Regions from separate parts of the Neorhizobium sp. PAMB6716 genome, predicted to be linked through region 1. Evidence: predicted binding sites of a transcription regulator. Region 1 holds the regulator's gene; the other holds the start of a gene.
What was found. Region 1 encodes LexA, which represses DNA repair genes until DNA is damaged. Its sites were predicted from a motif close to TGTTCNNNNTGTGTTCNG; they were not measured.
Positions count from the first base shown of each region.

Region 1 (3,206 bases):
ATGCCGAGATCATCGCAGATTTCCTTGACGGCGCCGGCCATCATGAAGGCGTGGTCGCGGCTTTCCATCTGGCAGGGGCCGGCGATCAGCGACAGGCGGCCGGTGTTTGAAAAAACGACGCGGGCCGAACCCTCGCCGACGGATACCTCTGCATTGGCTGTGACGGCCATGATCACTCCTCAAACACGAAAGCAGCGCCCTGACCGGGGGCTGCGGCAACGACGATGCGCGTGCCTCTTTTCTTAAAGGCCACGTCATTAGCAGCAAGGCAATCTGCTGTCACGGCAAGATCAGAGGTGGCAAACACCAGGGCAGCGCCGCAAAGCCCGCCGGCGGATGGGGAGAGATCAATGCCGAGTTCGTCCGCAACACTCTGCCGCGACGACAGCGCAACATGTCCATTCCGCGCCTGAAAGACATGACCCGAGGCATCCGCAACTGCTTTGGTTTCCAATACAGTCTCGAGAACAGGCAGCGCAGCGATCGGATCATCTGCGGCAAGCCACACGCCCCGCAACCCGACCACGCCGTTTTGATGCCGCTCCAGATGCGCCCTGTCGGCCGGCAAGGGATTAAGCCGCTCGCAGGCGAACAGGAAAAATTCGGGAGATCCGGTTTCGGCGAAGGCCAGCCTGAAGCGTGCGATCACCTCATGCCCGTCCGCCGTCAGCGCCGCGCGGGAAAATTCAAGGATCTCGCCGGCGGACCGACCTGCTCCGACAAACCGCGTGTGGTCTCCATCGGCATCCGGCGAAGCGACCACGAGGCCAGAAAATCCATCGTCCCCACAGGCGGCACGGAAGGCGAGATCTCGCCCGGTAAAGACGTTGCCCTCTCCTGCCGTGCGTTCGGCAACAGCGCGGTCGCGGATCGCCAATGGCTCCAGATACAGGCCATCGGAGAGAAACACGCAGGCATTCTGCGTCCCAAACGGATGCTGCGCATCCGGCGCCACGGTAAAACCGAGCGTCCCCAGCCGCTGGCGCGCCACCGCCAGCGTGCAGACGGGCATGACAAGATGATCGAGCGGGCGGACCATGATTCTCTCCTTCAACGATGCGGGCGGCAGTGTAGCGCCGGATAAGCGCTTGAATATCCCGCACGCTTTCAGCAATCAGCGTTTTATCCCCGGCTTTTGAGGGCTTGCGGAACACATATGGAACATATAGTGTCTGTTCTGGATTTGTTTCCACTTCGAGGTTGTCTTCATGCTCACACGCAAACAGCAGGAACTGCTCCTGTTTATTCACGAACGGATGAAGGAATCCGGTGTACCGCCCTCGTTCGACGAGATGAAGGATGCCCTCGATCTGGCGTCGAAATCGGGCATCCACCGCCTGATTACCGCGCTTGAGGAGCGTGGCTTCATTCGACGGCTGCCGAACCGGGCGCGGGCGCTTGAGGTGATCAAGCTGCCGGAATCCTATTCGCCGCCGGCCCAGCCGCGTCGCGGGTTTTCGCCCAGCGTCATCGAAGGCAGCCTCGGCAAGCCGCCGGCCACACGCCCTGCCCCGCCAGCTCCGGCTGTCGAAGAATATACGGGCTCTGCCACCGTTCCCGTCATGGGGCGTATTGCTGCCGGCGTGCCGATCTCGGCCATCCAGAACAATACCCATGCCATCAGCGTGCCGATCGAGATGCTGGGCACCGGCGAGCATTACGCGCTGGAGGTAAAGGGCGACTCGATGATCGAAGCCGGCATCATGGATGGCGACACGGTGATCATCCGCAATGGCAGCACGGCGACGCCCGGTGATATCGTCGTGGCGCTTGTCGATGACGAGGAAGCGACGTTGAAGCGCTTTCGCCGCAAGGGCGCCTCGATTGCGCTTGAAGCGGCCAACCCCGCTTACGAGACCCGCATTTTCGGGCCGGACCGGGTGAAAATCCAGGGCAAGCTTGTCGGCCTCATCCGCCGTTACCACTAAGCAGTTCGAAAACCGGTTGCGGCAACGTTTCGTCAAAGATGCGCTGCCGCCAATCATAGGTTCGGTGAACGCTCCAGGGGCGTTTGTTGCCGATGCTTGCGCCGGTTGCCTGCCAATCCCGGCGGTGACTGCTTCCGGCAAATCGGATTTCAAGGGCTCCTGTCTTGCGTAGCGTCGATTCCGTCAGCATCAGCGCGCCGGAGCGGCAGGTTTCGAATCGGGCACGGGCGGCAATCACGACGTCGGCCGTATCGCAGGCGGTTCCCGCATAACGCGGGTCATCGATGGTGGCGATTCGCACTTTTTCCAGCGAACGGGCAAAACAGCCGAGAGCGGCAATGCAGGTGAATTGACCGGGAGGAGCGCTGGTCAGGGCTTTGTCCATGGCAGTGGCAGCCGCTCGCTGCTCCTCTTTGGTCAAGGGCGGATCTGGTGGCTTTCGGGGGGAAACGCCTGTCTCGGTTCGGCCAGAGTTCAAGTGAATCGCGTCAGCGTCTGATGGGCCTGCTCCGTGTCCTTCCTCGGGAACGACCGCGCGGATGTCTGTGGCGATCTCTGATTCGGGCGTGTCTGCATCGGCTCCCGTCTGGCGGCTGTGTGCTGCATCGGCGCCGGGTTGTGCATGAGCGCTCTTCGCGGTGCCGGGTGGTAAGTCTTGCGGTTTTGCCGCGGTGTTGCGCCGGGGCATGATCGGCGCAAGCGTATTGTCGATGATGAGGGCATTCTGCCACTGGCGATAGATGAAATCGGGTGGTGTCCGGCGGTTGGTGGCGGCCGTCTGTCCGTCGATGAGAGCGACGAGGCTTGCGTCTTCAGAAATCAAGAGGCTTGGACGCGGGGCATCGTCAGGCCAGAACGACAAAATGAGTGCTGCCGCCATGACCGGCAGGCCGAACAGTTTTAGCCGTGTGCGCAGGAGGACCAGAATCAGAAAGCCGAGCGAGGCTATGGGCAGGAACCAGCCATGCTGCCGCCCAACCGGGGCGTCTCCTCCCCAACCCGCCACCGTCTCGGCAACGGAGATAACCAGCTCAACGCCAAAACCCATCAGTTTCAGGAACGGCGCCTCCAGCCCGAACGGCATCAGCAGCATGGCAAGCATGCCGAAGGGCATGACGATCAGCGATATGATCGGCATGGCCGCGAGATTGCCGGCAAGGCCATAAGTGGCGACGCGGTGGAAGTGGGAAACGGAGAAGATCGAGGTGGAGAGTGCGCCGATGAGCGAGGTCAGCACCACGCCGGCGACCATGCTGGAGAGAGCGGCGGTGGCGGCAA
Region 1 covers NZ_CM177835.1:1,473,544-1,476,749, reverse strand. Annotated here, with positions in the region: gene kdsA (3-deoxy-8-phosphooctulonate synthase) at 1-170, opposite strand, end outside; gene AC4CWH_RS07070 (VOC family protein) at 173-1,039, opposite strand; gene lexA (transcriptional repressor LexA) at 1,209-1,928, shown strand; gene AC4CWH_RS07060 (ComEC/Rec2 family competence protein) at 1,909-3,206, opposite strand, start outside.

Region 2 (3,206 bases), 460 kb from region 1:
TGGAGACATAGGCCTCGCAGCCGCCCTGGCGAATGCGCTCCTCGTCTCCCTTCATCGCAAAGGCGGTGACGGCAATGACCGGAATGACGTGCAGTTCGTCGTCTTCCTTCAGCCACTTCGTCACCTCCAGCCCCGACACTTCCGGCAGCTGGATATCCATGAGGATCAGATCCGGTCGATACTTTCGAGCCAGATCCAGCGCTTCCATGCCGTTGCGCGTCTGGATCGTCGTATAGCCAGAGGCTTCGATCAGATCGCGGAAGAGCTTCATGTTCAGCTCATTGTCTTCGACAATCATGACCCTTTTGGGCATAACATCATCCCTATCCAGCCTTGCAAGCTTCACCTTGAGATATAAGCTCGCATCATGGCCGATTCCATTCATTCGGCAGGATGGAGACTAAAGGCATTTGGTTGAAGAAAAGGTAATTTATAAACATATGCGCCTCGACACGGGAAAAACATCGGCATTGCCCAAGCCGGAGGAAACGGCCGCTGCCGTTCTTCAATGGCTGGCGGAGGAGCCGGACATGTTCGGCCGCTTTCTGGCGCTCTCCGGCCTGCAGGTGGACCAGCTGCGCAATGCCATCGGCGACCCTGGTTTTCTGGCCGGCATGATCGATTTCATCATGGCGCATGAACCGACGCTTCTCGCCTTTTGCGAAGCACGCCAGTGGAAGCCGGATGCGGTGGTGGCGGCCTGGCATCACTATTCCGGGCCGGGCCTTGCCTCGGGAGATTACGAGTGAGCGAGATTGTCGACCTCGATCATGTGCACCTCACCGACCGACCGCTGGCCGTCTGCGACGTGGACGACGTGGTGCTGGAATTCCTCACCCCGTTTGAAAGCTACCTGACGAGCCTCGGGCACCGGCTGGTGCCGCGCTCCTACCGGCTGCAGGGCAACATCGTCTCGGCGCTTGATGAGGCACCGGTCGAGGATGCGCTGGTGAGCAAGCTGATCCTCGATTTCTTCGAGGCGCAGGAGACCTGGCAGGTTCCCTTCGGCGATGCCGTCTCGGCGCTGCAGCGCATCGGCGAGACGGCCGACGTTGTGTTTCTGACAGCCATGCCGCCGCGCTACACGCAGATGCGCCGCCGCCTGCTCGACCGGCTGGATCTCACCTTTCCGCTGCTCGCCACCGAAAGCCCCAAAGGCCCTGTCATCGAGCGCCTGCACGGCAACCGCTCCCTGCCCGTCGCCTTCATCGATGACATGGCGCATAACCACGTGTCGGTCGCAGACAGCGTGCCGGAATGCCTGCTCGTTCACCTGATGCCCGCAAGCGAGATGCACCGCCACGCGCCAAAACCCGGCCCGCATGTGGTGCAGGCCAGCGACTGGGCCGATGCCGAAGGCCATATTCTTCGCCATTTTCAGACCGTCTAGCCGGCCAGATCGGATTCAGTTGCCGCCATCCACAAGCCTGTCGCTAAACGTCCTCTGGCAGTGCTTGTGCGCGGGGCTTGCCACACGTATGGTGCAGATGTTCAACATTTGTTCCCGGCCATGACCCAACCTGCTGCCCATGATCCCGGCTTCTGCCGCGACTGCCTGACCGGCCAGCCGGCCGGCAACCGGCGTTGCCGCGCCTGCGGCAGCCCGCGCCTTGTCTACCATCCGGAACTCTACGACCTGACGCTGGCCCATATCGATTGCGATGCCTTCTACGCCTCCGTGGAAAAGCGCGACAATCCTGATCTCGCCGACAAGCCTGTCATCATCGGCGGCGGCAAGCGCGGCGTCGTTTCCACCGCCTGTTACATTGCCCGCATCAGCGGCGTGCGCTCGGCCATGCCGATGTTCAAGGCGCTGGAGGCCTGTCCCGATGCGGTGGTCATTCCCCCCAACATGGAAAAATACGGCAAGGTGGGCCGCGAGGTGCGCACGCTCTTTCAGGAACTGACGCCGCTGGTGCAGCCGATTTCCATCGACGAGGCATTCCTCGATCTCTCCGGCACGGAACGCCTGCACCACGATCCACCGGCACGCATTCTGGCAAGGCTTGCCAAGCGCGTGGAACAGGAAATCGGCATCACGCTGTCGGTCGGCCTCTCCTACTGCAAGTTCCTCGCCAAGGTCGCCTCAGACCTCAACAAGCCGCGTGGCTTTTCGGTGATCGGCCAGGCGGAGGCCGTGGCCTTTCTTGCGCCCCGCCCCGTCACCACCATCTGGGGTGTGGGACGCGCCCTTGCCACCACGCTGGAGGCCGATGGCATCCGCACCATCGGGCAGCTGCAGGTGATGCAGGAGGCCGACCTGATGCGCCGTTATGGCGCCATGGGTCAGCGGCTGTCGCGCCTTTCCCGCGGTATCGATGAGCGCACCGTGCATGCCAATGAAGCCGCAAAAAGCGTTTCCGCCGAAACCACCTTTTTCGAGGATATCTCGCGATTCGAGGATCTGGTGCCGATCCTGCGCCGTCTCTCCGAAAAGGTGTCGGCCCGGCTGAAACATCAGGAGATTGCCGGCCAGACAGTGGTGCTGAAGCTGAAGACCGCCGATTTCAAGAGCCGCACCCGCAACCGCCGGCTTGAAGACCCGACTCAGCTGGCAGACCGGATCTTTCGCACCGGTCTCAGCCTGCTGGAAAAGGAAACCGACGGCGCGAAATTCCGCCTGATCGGCATCGGCGTGACCGACCTCAGCGACCCCACGCGGGCCGATCCGCCCGACCTTGTCGATGAGCAGGCGGGGCGGCGGGCAGCGGCGGAAGCGGCGATGGACAAGCTTCGCCAAAAGTTCGGCAAGACCGCCGTCGAGACGGGTTACACATTTGGTGCCGTGCGTCCAAAACGCTGATGGCGTGTTCCATCACCGCAACGTGATGACGACGTCCACACTCCAGCCAAACGACCGCCGGCTTTTCTAAAACTTCGTTAAACTTGTCTGCATAGGCTGCTTCTCTGTTTACTGCGTAAAGAGGTTTGCCATGTTGAGATCCGCCGCAATCGCGCTTGTGCTGATGTCAGGGGCGGCCCTTCCGGCAGTGGCGGCCGATGAGGCCCGTACCCTGCAGATCATCGTCTCCACCGACAGCCAGCGCCTGACGGTTTATGACGGCGATATGATCGTCGCGACCTCGAAAGTATCCACCGGCAAGCCGGGGCACGACACGCCAACGGGCATTTTTTCCGTGCTCGAAAAACGCAAGTACCACGAATCCAACATCTATTCGGCAGCCCCGATGCCGTGGATGCAGCGG
Region 2 covers NZ_CM177835.1:1,931,150-1,934,355, forward strand. Annotated here, with positions in the region: gene AC4CWH_RS09440 (response regulator) at 1-313, opposite strand, end outside; gene AC4CWH_RS09445 (DUF3572 domain-containing protein) at 441-749, shown strand; gene AC4CWH_RS09450 (hypothetical protein) at 746-1,390, shown strand; gene AC4CWH_RS09455 (DNA polymerase IV) at 1,511-2,803, shown strand; gene AC4CWH_RS09460 (L,D-transpeptidase family protein) at 2,934-3,206, shown strand, end outside.
Region 2: a site for LexA is predicted at 1,489-1,506, ahead of AC4CWH_RS09455 (DNA polymerase IV). Genes of this name have one in related genera too.